Regions from separate parts of the Halorhodospira sp. M38 genome, predicted to be linked through region 2. Evidence: predicted binding sites of a transcription regulator. Region 2 holds the regulator's gene; each other region holds the start of a gene.

Evidence for each region. Region 2 encodes sigma-54, which starts transcription at its own class of promoters, with help from an activator protein. Its sites were predicted from a motif close to TGGCANGNTNCNTGCTT; they were not measured.
Region 1: the regulator sigma-54 is predicted to act here: its motif matches at 1,472-1,488, upstream of LRA98_RS07325 (P-II family nitrogen regulator).
Region 3: the regulator sigma-54 is predicted to act here: its motif matches at 2,313-2,329, upstream of LRA98_RS05095 (flagellar basal body-associated FliL family protein).

What each region holds. Positions count from the first base shown of each region.
Region 1 covers NZ_JAJNQP010000009.1:43,406-47,967, reverse strand. The annotation lists gene LRA98_RS07335 (YifB family Mg chelatase-like AAA ATPase) at 1-995, opposite strand, end outside; gene ubiK (ubiquinone biosynthesis accessory factor UbiK) at 1,056-1,337, opposite strand; gene LRA98_RS07325 (P-II family nitrogen regulator) at 1,562-1,900, shown strand; gene LRA98_RS07320 (ammonium transporter) at 1,937-3,181, shown strand; gene LRA98_RS07315 (hypothetical protein) at 3,325-4,098, shown strand; gene LRA98_RS07310 (ABC transporter ATP-binding protein) at 4,108-4,562, shown strand, end outside.
Region 2 covers NZ_JAJNQP010000010.1:67,201-71,762, reverse strand. The annotation lists gene LRA98_RS07890 (KpsF/GutQ family sugar-phosphate isomerase) at 1-206, shown strand, start outside; gene LRA98_RS07885 (KdsC family phosphatase) at 203-766, shown strand; gene lptC (LPS export ABC transporter periplasmic protein LptC) at 770-1,333, shown strand; gene lptA (lipopolysaccharide transport periplasmic protein LptA) at 1,320-1,847, shown strand; gene lptB (LPS export ABC transporter ATP-binding protein) at 1,852-2,577, shown strand; gene LRA98_RS07865 (RNA polymerase factor sigma-54) at 2,618-4,072, shown strand; gene hpf (ribosome hibernation-promoting factor, HPF/YfiA family) at 4,115-4,441, shown strand; gene LRA98_RS07855 (PTS sugar transporter subunit IIA) at 4,485-4,562, shown strand, end outside.
Region 3 covers NZ_JAJNQP010000005.1:85,330-89,891, reverse strand. The annotation lists gene fliO (flagellar biosynthetic protein FliO) at 1-141, opposite strand, end outside; gene fliN (flagellar motor switch protein FliN) at 141-680, opposite strand; partial or broken gene fliM (flagellar motor switch protein FliM) at 860-1,822, opposite strand; gene LRA98_RS05095 (flagellar basal body-associated FliL family protein) at 1,835-2,287, opposite strand; gene LRA98_RS05090 (zinc-regulated TonB-dependent outer membrane receptor) at 2,552-4,066, shown strand; gene LRA98_RS05085 (metal ABC transporter substrate-binding protein) at 4,102-4,562, shown strand, end outside.

The sequences.
Region 1 (4,562 bases), on a different contig from region 2:
ACCCGGGCGTTGCTGCGGGCGATGCTCACCTGGCGGGCCTGTAGGGGCTCGCGCAGCGCCTCCAGGGCGTTGCGCGGCAGCTCCGGGAATTCGTCGAGGAAGAGCACACCGCGGTGAGCCAGGGAGACCTCGCCGGGACGCGGCGGCTGCCCGCCACCGATCAGGGCGGCGGCGGAGACGGTGTGGTGCGGAGCGCGAAAGGCCGGCACCCGCCAGGTGGCCGGATCCACCCCCGCGCCGCTGACCGAGCGCACCGCCGCCGCTTCCAGTGCCTCGGCCTCCGGCAGCGGCGGCAGCAAACCCGGCAACCGCTCGGCGAGCATGCTCTTGCCGGTGCCCGGCGGCCCGCTGAGCAGCAGGTTGTGGCCGCCGGCGGCGGCCACCTCCAGCGCCCGGCGCGGTCCGGCCTGACCGCGGACCTCGGCCAGATCCGGACCCCGGGGCCGCTGCTCGGCCGCCGCTGCCGGCCCTACCGGGGGCAGTGGATCACGGCCGTCCAGGTGGTCGAGGACCGCCAGCAGCCGCTGCGCGGCTATTGCCCCCTGCGGATGGACCAGGGCGGCCTCGGCGCCGTCGCCGGCGGGGATGATCAGCCGCCGGCCGGCGTCGCGGGCGGCGCGGGCCGCCGGCAGGGTCGCACCCACCTCACGGAGCTCGCCGCCGAGGGCCAGCTCGCCGATGAACTCCAGCGAATCGAGGTCGCCGTGGACCTGCCCCGAGGCGGCCAGGACGCCGATAGCGATGGCCAGATCGAACCGGCCCCCGCCCTTGGGCAGGTCCGCGGGGGCGAGATTGACGGTGACGCGGCCGACCGGAAACGTCAGGCCGCTGTTGATGATGGCGCTGCGGACCCGGTCCCGGGCCTCGCGCACCTCGGCCCGCGGCAGGCCGACAAGTGAGAACGCAGGCAGCCCCGGCGCCAAGTGGACCTCCACCCGGACCTCGGGGGCCGACACGCCGAGCGCCGCCCGCGCCCGGGTTACAGCCAGTGCCATGGAACCCTCCCTGGTTCGTGGGGCACACGCGATGGTCAGCGGGGCATACCGCCCCGCCGGTTAGCCGTCGCTGCCGCCGGCAGGACCGCCCGGGCCGCCGCCCTGGGCCTTCTCCAGCTCGGCAACGCGGCGGTTGAGTTCCTCGAGCTGGGCCCGGGTCCGTGCCAGAACCTTGGCCTGGGCGTCGAACTCCTCGCGGGTCACCAGATCCAGCCGCGAGAAGCCGGCCTGCAGCGAGGCGCGGACGTTCTTCTCCACCTCGTCGTGGAACTCGCGCACGCCGGCCGGCAGGCTTGCCGTGAGCTTCTGCGCCAGTTCGTCGATGGTTTTCTGATCGATCATCGCCTTTCCAACCCTGTGGTCACGCACCGAAACCGTGCAGCGGCGCCGTTCTCGCCCCCGACTGGTGCAGGGGTCACCGGGCCGCCGGCCTGTTCCCCCCGGTGTGGCGCGGTTTCGCCGTCGCCCCGGGGCCCTGGCACGCCTCCTGCAACACCCCTGATGACCGCAGCCGCATCCACTCGCCGCTGCGGCTCCGTACAACGCGTACAACGAGGACGACGCTCATGAAATTGGTAACGGCAATCATCAAGCCTTTCAAGCTCGATGACGTCCGCGAAGCGCTCTCCGCCATCGGGGTCCAAGGTATCACGGTCACCGAGGTGAAGGGCTTCGGGCGTCAGAAGGGACACACCGAGCTCTACCGCGGTGCCGAGTACGTGGTCGACTTCCTGCCCAAGATGAAGCTGGAAATCGCCATCGACGACAGTCTAGTGGACCGCGCCTGTGACGCCATCCGCCAGGCCGCGAACAGCGGCAAGATCGGCGACGGCAAGATCTTCGTCTTCGACGTCGAGCAGGCCATCCGCATCCGCACCGGCGATACCGGCACGGACGCGCTGTAACCGGCCCGCCCCCACTCAACGCAGAGGACCTGAACCATGGAAGACGTAGTCGAACTTGCCTACGCCCTCGATACTTTCTACTTCCTGCTCTCGGGCGCACTGGTCATGTGGATGGCCGCCGGGTTCACCATGCTCGAGGCCGGGATGGTGCGCGCCAAGAACACCACGGAGATCCTGACCAAGAACATAGGGCTCTACTCCATCGCCGTGATCATGTACATGCTCATCGGCTGGAACCTGATGTACGAGAGTTCGGGCAGTCTGCTGCCCACCTTCAGCTTCCTGCTGCCTGCCAGCGAGCCGGTCACCGCCGAGATGGCGCGCAGCGGCGAGGCGACGGAGTCCTACTTCTCGGACTTCTTCTTCCAGGTGGTCTTCGTGGCCACGGCCATGTCCATCGTCTCGGGTGCCGTGGCCGAGCGGATGAAGCTCTGGTCCTTCCTGATCTTCGCCGTGGTGCTCACTGGCTTCATCTACCCGATCCAGGGGCTGTGGAGCTGGGGCGGCGGCTTCCTCGACCAGATGGGGTTCTCGGACTTCGCCGGCTCAGCCATCGTCCACATGGCGGGTGCCTCGGCAGCCCTGGCCGGTGTCCTGGTCCTGGGTGCGCGTAAGGGCAAGTACGGCCCCCGCGGCGAGGTGCGGGCCATCCCCGGCGCCAACCTGCCCCTGGCTACCCTGGGCACCTTCATCCTCTGGCTTGGCTGGTTCGGGTTCAACGGCGGCTCGGAGCTGTCGGTCTCGTCGGCGGGTGCGGCCAACGCGGTGGCGACGATCTTCATGAACACCAACCTGGCCGCCGCCGGCGGTGTCGTCGCCGCCCTGCTCCTGGCCCGCGCCCTGTTTGGCAAGGCCGACCTGACCATGGCCCTCAACGGCGCCATCGCCGGTCTGGTCTCGATCACCGCCGGGCCGGACACTCCCTCGCCCCTGCTCGCCGCGATCATCGGCGGGGTCGGCGGCGTCCTGGTGGTCTTCTCCATCGTCGCCCTCGACAAGCTGAAGATCGACGACCCGGTGGGCGCGATCTCGGCCCACGGCACGGCCGGCATCTGGGGCATCCTGGCGGTGCTGCTCTCCAACCCGGACGCCACCTTCGGCGCCCAGATCGCCGGGATCCTGTCCATCTTCACCTTCGTCTTCCTGGCCAGCCTGGTGGTCTGGCTGATCCTGCGCTTCACCCTGGGCATCCGTGCCAAAGAGGAAGACGAGCAGAAGGGCATGGACGTGACCGAGTGCGGGATGGAGGCCTACCCGGACTTCACCGCCGGTCGCAAATAGGGCAACCGATCCTCTCCTCCTCTCCCGAACGGGAGACCTTGCGGGCGCTTCGGCGCCCGCTTTTCTTTGCTACGGGGGTAGACGGAACCGCTATCCTGTACGCTGCGTGCCAGCATCCAAGTCCCCGTTCCGAGGAGAAAACCATGCATTCCAAGTGGATCCCGTGGACCTGCGCCGTCGCCGCCGTGGCCGGCGCCTCGGTCGCCAGCGCCGCCGACCACCGGCCGATCACCCTCTCCAGCGTCCCGGTAATCGGCACCGACAACACCGAGCTCTTCGGCCACGCGGCCTATGAGTTCGGGCGCGAGGCTTCCGACGAACCTGCCCAGAACGCCGAGATCGGCACCGGCGACTACGACAACCTGCGCCTGGGCCCGTTGGGCTTCCGCTACGGGCTCACCGACGACTTCGAGTACGGCGCCTACTTCAGCTTCGTCAGCAACTCCGACGACGACGACAATGCCCCGGACGACTCCGGCCTGGAGGGGATCACCGGCTTCGCCAAGCTCCAGCTCAACCGGCACTTCGCCCTGGAACTCGGCGCCCGCGCCGGCGGGGCCGACGACGTGGCCCCCTACCCCAACGACGGCCTGGACTTCTACGTGAACCTGCCCATGCAGCGCGACCTGGGTCCGGGGCTGGTCTACGGCGAGTTGGGCTACACCATCCAGGATGAGGACGTCGGCGGCACCTACGCCAGCTGGGGCATTGGCTACGCCCACCCCCTGGATACCGGCACCAACCTCAACTTCGAGCTGCGCGGCGACGAGAACCCCACCGGTTCGAACCACATGGACCTGATTGTCGGCGCCGGGCTGCAGGTCGAGCAGATCCACCTGCGCCCCTACGTCGGTCTGGGGCTCTACGACGCCAGCCCCGATGTCTCCTTTGGCATCGGCGCCAGCCTGCCGCTTTAAGGCGTCGGCTTGGCCATCGAGCCCCGGCTGAGCATCCACGACCTGCGTTGTGCGGTGGCGGCCTGGCCCCGGCTGGCGGTGCCGGCCGGGGGCTGCGCCGCCCTCGCCGGCCTGTCCGGCTCGGGCAAGAGCCGGCTGCTGCGCGCCATCGCCGACCTCGACCCCAACCAGGGGGCGGTGCACCTGGACGGCACCCCGCGGGAGGCCTACACCGGGCATCAGTGGCGTCGACAGGTCATCTACCTGGCCGCCGACTGCGCCTGGTGGGCCGAGACGGTGGGCGAGCATCTGGTCACGGTCGAGGCGGAGACCCTGGCCGAGCTCGGCTTCGATGCCGACGTGGCGCGGTGGTCGGTGCGGCGGCTGTCCACCGGCGAGCGCAGCCGCCTGGGCCTGGCCCGGGCGGTGGCCCTGCAGCCACGGGTGCTGCTCCTCGATGAGCCCACCGCCAACCTGGATACGGC
Region 2 (4,562 bases):
TGGACCGCGGGGCCGACATCCACCAGACCCCCATCGAGGCGGTGATGAGCCTGAGCCCGCAGACCGCGTCACCGGATCTGCTCGCCGCCGAGGCCGCCGAGCGCATGGAGCGCCACCGCATCAATGCCCTGCTGGTCACCGACGCCGAGGACCGGCTGGTGGGCGCCCTGAACATGCACGACCTGCTGCGCGCCGGAGTCGTATGAGCACCACCCCGCCCCGCCCCTACTGCGACGCACCCACGCCGGACGTCCTGCGCCGGGCCGAGCCGGTGCGCCTCGCCCTGTTCGACGTCGATGGCGTCCTTACCGACGGGACCGTCTTCGTCGGCGGCAGCGGTGAGCCGCTGCAGGCGTTCCACATCCACGACGGGAAGGGGCTGCGCATGCTCCAGGACGCCGGTATCGAGGTGGGCTGGATCACCGCCCGCGGGGGCCACTCGGTCATGCGCCGGGCCGAGGAGCTCGGGGTCCGCCACGTCCTGCGTGGCCGCTCGGACAAGGGCGACGCCCTGACCGAGGTGGCCGAGCGCCTCGGGCTCGCCCCGGAGGCGTGCGCCTACACCGGTGACGACCTGATCGACCTGCCGGCGATCCGCCGGGCCGGTTTCGGGGTCGCCGTGGCCGACGGCCACCCCCAGCTGCACGCCCAGGCCGACTGGGTCACTGCACGCCCCGGGGGGCGCGGCGCCGTGCGCGAGGTGGCCGAGCTGATCCTGCACGCCCAGGGCCACCTTGAACCGATGCTGCGCCGGGCGGAAGGCTGAGCCATGCGCCGCGGCTCCCTCTACCCCCTAGCAGCCCTCACCCTGACCGTCCTCCTCGGTCTGCTGCTTACCCGCGACCCGGCGCCGCCGGCCCCGGAGACCGCTGCCCCTCCCGAAGAGCGCCCGGACTTCTTCCTCGAGGGGTTTACCATGGTTGATTTCGACGAGCAGGGGCAGCGCCGTGCGGCCCTTTCCGGGCGCACCGGCGAGCACTTCCCCGGCCGCGGCGAGCTCGAGATCATCGACCCCGACCTGCGCATGCGCTCTCGCGACGGCGTCCTCTGGGAGGCCCGCGCCCCCTTCGGCATCGCCGAACGCGAGGGCGGGGAAGTCCGCCTGTTCGAAGAGGTGGACATCCGTCGTCCGGCCCAGCAGGCGCGTCCGCCGCTGGATATCAACACCCACAACCTGCTGGTGGACCTGCGCGCCGGCGAGGCGCGCACCGTCGAGGCGGTCACCGCTCGCGAGCCGGCCGGCACCCTGCGCGGAACCGGGATGACCCTGGATTACCGCGCGGATCGCCTGCGCCTGCACGCCGACGTCCGGGGGTCGTATGGAGCGTACTGACGCCGCCAGCCGTATCCGCGTGGGACTGCTCGTCGCCGCGACCCTGCTCGCCGCTGCCCTGCCGGCAACGGCCGTGGGCCAGCGCGACGAGGCACCGATCGAACTGGAGGCCGACCGGGTGGATGTCGACGCGGTCGCCGGAGTCAGCGTCTACGAGGGCGACGCCGTGCTCACGCGGGGCGAGATGCGCATCACCGGGGATCGCATGGAGGTCTACACCGACGAGGACGGCGACCTGAGCCACGTCTACGTCGACGGCACGCCGGCCACCTACCGCGATCACCCCGAGAACCAGCCTCGCCCCGTGCATGCCGAGGCGAAACGCATGGAGTACTACTCCCGCGGTCCCGAACGTGCCCATTTCCAGGGCGATGCACATCTCTGGCAGGGGGATGATCAAGTCACCGCCGAGACCATCGACGTCGACCTGGAGGGGCAGGTCATGAAGGCCCGCGGCGCCGAGGGGCAGCGGGCGCGGACCATCCTGTATCCGGCACGGCGCGAGGAGGAATGACCCGTTGGTGACGCTGCGCGCGGAGGGGCTGAGCAAGCGCTATCGCGGCCGCACCGTGGTCAACGGCGCGGGGCTGGAGGTCGCCGACGGTGAGATCGTCGGCCTGCTCGGCCCCAACGGGGCCGGCAAGACCACGTGCTTTTACATGGTCGTCGGCCTGGTGCAGGCCGACGAGGGACGAATCACCCTGGAAGGCGACGACCTCACCCGGTTGCCCATTCACGCCCGGGCCCGATTGGGCATCGGCTACCTCCCCCAGGAACCCTCGGTCTTTCGTAAACTGAGCGTTGCGGATAACGTACGGGCCATCCTGCAGCTGCGCGACGACCTGGACGGCACTGAGCGCGAGCAGGAGCTGGATCGCCTGCTCGAGGAGTTCGGCGTGACCCACGTGCGCGACTCCCCGGGGATCGCCCTGTCCGGGGGCGAGCGCCGGCGCGTGGAGATCGCCCGCGCCCTCGCGGCGAATCCGCGGTTCATACTGCTTGATGAGCCATTCGCCGGGGTCGACCCCATCTCGGTGGGCGAGATCCAGCGGATCGTCCGCCAGCTGGCGCAACGGGGTATCGGCGTGCTGATCACCGACCATAACGTGCGCGAGACGCTGGGCATCGTGCAACGCGCCTACATCCTCAGTGACGGCGAGGTGCTGGCCGCCGGGGACGCCGAGAGCGTGCTGGCCAACCCGCGGGTACGCGAGGTGTACCTGGGCGAGGACTTCCGCCTGTGAGTGACGGACTACGGATGCTTCAAGCACAACGGACACGGCCATGAAGCAGTCGCTTCAGCTACGCATCGGTCAGCAGCTGACCATGACCCCGCAGCTGCAGCAGGCCATCCGGCTGCTGCAACTCTCCAGCCTGGAGCTGCGCACCGAGATCCAGCAGGCCCTGGAGTCGAACTTCATGCTCGAGCTCGATGAGGAGGCCGAACCCGGGCAGGAGCAGGAGCAGCAGGAAACGGAACCCCACGAGGACGAGGCACCGGCCAGCGAACCCGCCGGCGAGGACATCCCCGAAGACCTGCCCCTGGACACCTCCTGGGACGACATCTACGACGGCAGCACGGCACTGAGCGCCCCCGGCGACGAGGGTGCGCAGCGCGACACCCTCGACAACCGGCCGGCCGCCTCCGACAGCCTCCAGCAGCACCTGCACGCGCAGATCGAGCTCGAGGCCTTCTCCGCCCGGGAGCGCTCCATCGCCGAGGTCATCGTCGACGCCGTCGGCGACGACGGCTACCTGACCCAGAGCACCGAGGATCTGCTGGCCGGCTGTCCGGCCGACGAGCAAGTCAGCGCCGAGGAGCTAGAGGCGGTCCTGCAGCGTGTCCAGCGGCTCGACCCGACCGGCGTTGCCGCCCGCGACCCTCAGGAAGCGCTGTGCGTCCAGCTCGAGCAGCTTCCCGAGGACACGCCCTGGCGTGCGGAGGCGCAGCACGCCCTCCTCCACCACCTGGAGCTCATCGCCGAACGCCGCCATGACGACCTGGGCCGCGCCCTGGGGGTCGGCGAAGATGCCCTCGGCGGCATCCTCGGTCTGATCCAGAGCCTCGATCCACGCCCGGGCTCGCAGATCAGCGACACAACCCCGGACTACATCATCCCCGATGTCCTCGTCGTGCGCCGCGACGGCGTCTGGCAGGTGGAACTCAACGGCGAGACCGCCCCCCGCTTGCGCGTCAACGCGTATTACGCCAGCCTGATCCGCAGAGCGGACCGCAGCGCGGACAACCACTGCCTGCGCAACCATCTCCAAGAGGCGCGCTGGCTGATCAAGAGCCTGCGCAGCAGGAACGAGACCTTGCTGAAAGTGGCCAGCGCCATCGTAGAGCGGCAACAGGGGTTCCTCGACCACGGCGAGGAGGCGATGCAACCACTGGTTCTGCGCGAGATCGCCGAGGCGGTGGAGATGCACGAGTCCACCATCTCCCGCATCACCACCAACAAGTACATGCACACCCCGCGGGGCACCTTCGAGTTCAAGTACTTTTTCTCGAGCCACGTGCAGACCAGCGACGGCGGAGAGGCTTCGGCGACGGCGATCCGGGCGCGGATCCGCCGGCTGATCGCCGAGGAGGATCGGGCAAAACCGCTGAGTGACAGCGCGATTGCGCGTATCCTTCATGAGGAGGGGATCCAGGTGGCGCGTCGGACGGTCGCCAAGTACCGGGAGTCCCTGTCCATCGCATCGTCGGCGGAGCGCAGGGAGGCCCGGGGGCGCTGAGGCCCCCGGCTCCGCCGGCGGCAAAGGGGTTCAGGAGGCGGTATGCAGATCAAGCTCAGTGGGCATCATGTCGAGATCACCCCGGCCCTCCGGGCGCATGTGAACGAGAAGATGCAACGCATCCAGCGCCACTTCGACCACGTCATCGATACCGAGGTGATCCTCACGGTGGAGAAGAAGCAGCAGAAGGCCGAGTCGGTCATCCACATCGGGGGTGGCGGCGGGCGCGTTTTTGCCGATGCCATCGAGGAGGATCTCTATGCAGCCATTGACGTGCTCGTGGACAAGCTTGACCGTCAGGTCCTGAAACACAAAGAGAAGGCCGTCGATCAGCGACGGCAGGGCGCGTCCCTCAAGGCCAGCCTTTAAGGCGGCGGGACGCGGTTCAGCGGGCCAGCCGATCGGACACTCCATGGACATCGAGCAACTCATCACGCCGGAACGTGTTCGCTGCGAGAGCGGCATCGAGGACAAGGAGCAGGTGCTCCTG
Region 3 (4,562 bases), on a different contig from region 2:
GACGATGGCCTCGGCCTCGACCCCAGGGACGGTCTCGGCCACGGCCGGCGCCGAGAACGCCAGCAGATTGACGCCCAGCGCCGCCCCCGCCAGGCGCGAGCGCCGGAGGAACGTCACCCACGAGCGCGATCGAGGGGCCATCAGCGCAGCTTCTTCACCCGCTCGGCCGGGCTGATGACGTCGGTCAGGCGGATGCCGAAGCGCTCGTTGACGACCACCACCTCGCCGTGGGCGATCAGCGTGCCGTTGACCATCACGTCCAGGGGCTCGCCGGCCAGGCGGTCGAGCTCCACCACCGAGCCCTGGTTGAGCTGGAGCAGGTGGCGGATGCTGATCTGCGTCCGGCCAATCTCCATGGACAGCGTCACCGGGATGTCGAGGATGACATCGATGTTCTGGTCATCCTCGCCGGCGGCGCGCGTGGCGGCCGGATCGAACTCGTCCAGATCCACCGATCGGCCGCCGCCGCCTTTTTCGGCAGCGCCGGACTGGCCGCTCTCCCGACCGCCCGAACCGGCCGTCTCGGTGGCCTCGGCGCCCTCCTCCATGGCGGCCGCCCACTCCTCGGCCAGGGCCTCGTCGTCGATGTGCTCTCCCTCCTGCTCGCCCTGCCCCTTCTGCTCGGCCAGGGCGTCGGCCCAGTCGTCATCGGCCGACGGCCGGTCGTTCTCGTCACTCATGACTCATCCACCCTCTGGCTGCTCTGGGGGCGCTCCGGCGCCTCGTGGGACTCCTCGGCGCCGCTGCGCTGCTCGGCGGTGAGCCGGTTGATGCGCTGCTGAACCGGCTCCTCGTCCCGTTCGCGCTCCTCGCGGCGGACCTGGTCGCGCTCCGGCAGCAGTGTCTCGCGCTCCGGCGCCTGCACCTTCTCGTCAATGCGCAGCGCCGCATGGCCCTCGCACACCCCATAGGTACCGTAGAAGACTGGCACCTCCTCGACCTCGACCACCACCCGCTCGGGCATCTCGATGGGGATCACATCCCCGGCCTTGAGGTGCATCAGATCGCGCAGGGTGATCTCCGAGCGCGCCAGGGTACTGTGCATGGTCACCGGAGCGGTCTTCATCTCTTCGCGCAGCGCCTTGGCCCAGCGGTCATCGACGTCGTTGCGATCGGACTGCACGCCGGCGTCGAGGATCTCGCGGATCGGCTCGACCATGGTGTACGGCAGGGTCACGTGGATGTCGCCACCGCCGCCGTCGAGCTCGACGTGGAACTTGCTCACGACGACCACCTCGGTGGGGCTGACGATGTTGGCGAACTGCGGGTTGACCTCCATGTTCACGTACTCGAAGTCCACGCCGAGCACCGGGTTCCACGCCTCGCGCAGGTCGTCGAAGGCCTGATCGAGCATCAGCCGGATAACCCGCTGCTCGGTAGGCGTGAACTCGCGCCCCTCCACCTTGAGGTAGAAGTGCCCGCCGCCGCCGAAGAAGTTGTCCACCACCAGGAAGACCAGCTTGGGGTCGATCACGAACAGACCGGAGCCGCGCAGCGGCGGCACGCGGATGATGTTCAGGCTGGTGGGGACGAACAGGGTATGGACGTACTCGCCGAACTTCATCATCTCCACGCCGGTGACCGAGACCTCCGGCGTGCGGCGGAGCATGTTGAACAGGCCGATGCGAAAGAGCCGCCCGAAGCGCTCGTTGATCATCTCCAGGGTCGGCATCCGGCCCCGGACGATGCGCTCCTCGGCGGTAAAGGTGTACGGCCGGAGTTCGCCGGTATCCTCTTCGTCCTCGGTGTCGACGTCGCCGTCGTCGATCCCGTGGAGGAGCGCGTCGATCTCGTCCTGGCTGAGGATATCCTGCTGCGACATGACGACCGCCCGCTACTGCATTACGAAACTGGTGAAGTAGACCGCTTCGACCTCGCCCTCGATCCCGCGCTCATCGAGGATGTCGTTGATCTCCTCGAGCGAGGCGTGCCGCAGATCCTCGCGCCCGGCCCGGGTGTTGAGCGCCTCGAAGCTCTGATCAGCGAAGAGCATCAGCAGGTTGTTGCGGATCACCGGCATGTGCCGCTCCACGCCCTCGAGCGCCTGGTCGGTGCGCGCCATGACCTCGACCTCGGCCTGCAGGTAGCTGATCCGCTGACCCCGCTCGAAATTGACGGTCAAAGGCGGCTCCAGCTTGAGGTACTGCGGATCCCCCAGGTCGGGCTCTGCGTCCGCATGCATGCCCGGCGGCGTGATGTAGCCGAACGCCAGGGCCCCCACGGTGCCCATGGTCACGACCATCATCAACGCCATGATCCCCATGAATATGTAGACAATCTTCGGCACTGGTATGCCTCCCCGTGCCCTATCAATGCACTGACTGTGCCGTGACGCCGGCGCTGCTGCTGCCGACTCCCCATGCTACCGCATCACCCGCCGGCGACGCCTGTTGACGCCTTGTTGCATTTGCAACTAGATTGCACTGGACGCCGGAGGCGGCCGCTGTGGACTCTCTTGTGCTATCGGCCACCAGCGCCGGGAACTTGACCACAGCAGCGCGACAGCGGCCACAACCGCCCGGCGCGTCACTCAATCCAGGGGAGCCCGAACATGTCACGATACCACGCCCAATGGCGCCGATCGGCCCTGCTGGCCACCGGTCTGGGCGGCGCAGCCCTGCTGCTCGGCAGTGCCCACGCCCAGTCGCCCACCGACGAACCCACCGTCGAGCAGGGACCGGAACCCACCGTCAGCGCCGACCCCGGCCCGATGCAGCGGGCCACCGCCTCCAGCGAGCAGATCGGCGCCGGCACACTGATGAACCCGTCCATCTCCGTGATCTTGGACGGCGTGTACGGCAACGAGTTCTCCGGCCACGTCGATGACCCCGGCGGCTTCGGCATGGGCCACAGCCACGGTCACGGCCACGACCACGCCCACGGCATCGAGGACGGCTTCCAGCTGCGCGAGACCGAGATCGCCTTCGAGGCCTCGGTGGACCCCTACTTCGACGCCTTCGCCATGCTGGTCATCGAGGGCACCGACCACATCGACCTGGAGGAGGCGTACTTCACCACCCGCAGCCTGCCCTGGGGCCTGCAGGTGAAGGCCGGCCGCTTCCTCTCCGACGTCGGCTACATCAACAGCCAGCACCCCCACGAGTGGGACTTCGTCGACCGCCCGCTGGTCAGCGAGCACCTCTTCGGCGACCACGGCATCCAGGAGATCGGCGCGCAGCTCAACTGGCTGGCGCCCACCCGGACCTACCTGAAGTTCGGTGCCGAGATCCTCGAGGGGGAGACGAGCGGGATTGCGGCCTACGAGGGGGAAACCAGCACCCAGCCAGGGTGGATTGATAACACTAGTGATAATGATGATACCGAACCGGGCCGCTTTAGGACCGAAGAGTTGGATTTGCCTTTCTCCGACTCAACCGCCCCCCGTCTCGCCACCCTGTTCGCGAAGTGGGGACCGGATCTCGGCTTCAACCACGCCGCTCAATTCGGCATATCTGGCGGGTATGCGCAGGCCTGGCAACGAATAGAGGAACATAGCGAGGGCCTCCGCGTGGAAGCGTGGGATGGCGATGCCTGGTTCGCCGGCCTGGATGCGGTCTACAAGTTCGACCCGCCGGGCAGCTACCAAGGCACCGGCCAACTGACGCTCCAAGGCGAGTACTTCTACCGGAACATCGACGCGGATTACTATTACTACAACAGCGACTTTGAGCGTGATGAAGTCGATTCTGGAGAGGGATACTGGCAACGGGACACGGCTTCCGCTGATCGCACCTCGGGCCGTTTCAAACAAGATGGCCTTTACGTGCAGGCCGTCTACGGGATTGCCCCGCGCTGGCGTACCGGCATCCGCGCCGAGGCCCTGGGCCTGCTCGAGAACCAGGCCTGGCATGATCGGGATGACGGCAACGGCTACGCGGATCTAGACACCTCCTACCGCTACTCGGCCAATGTGACCTTCTACCCGTCGCACTTCTCCTACATCCGAGCCCAGGTCAATTACTCGGATTTCGCTGCCGATTCGCCGGGTGGATCCGGGGAAGACGCCTGGCAGGCGATGCTCCAGTACAACCTGAGCCTCGGCGCCCACGGCGCCCATCCGTTCTGAGCGCGCCGCGCCGCAAACGCAAAGGGAGTCGAATGATGTTCAAGCGCATCCTTGCCACCGCGGTCCTCGCCACCGCCCTCGCCGCCGGCCCCGCCGCAGCGGAGCGGCTGCAGGTGGCCGCGACCACCACCAACATGGCCATGATCACCCAGCAGGTCGGCGGCGAGCATGTGGAGGTCACCACCATGGCCCCGCCGGACCGCGACGCCCACTACCTGGAGGCACGGCCGTCGATGATGGCCGCGCTGCGCGGGGCCGACCTGGTGGTCTCGGTGGGCGCCGAGTTGGAGGAGGGCTGGCTGCCCGCCGCCATCCGCGGCGCCAACAACCCGGACGTGCAGATCGGCCAGGACGGCTACTTCGAGGCCGCCGCCCAGGTGGAGCTGATCGGCCAGACCGGTCACGCCGACCGTGCCCGGGGTGATGTCCACCCGGCGGGCAACCCCCACGTCTACCTGGACCCCGTCCGCATGGCCGAGGTGGGTCAGGCCCTGGC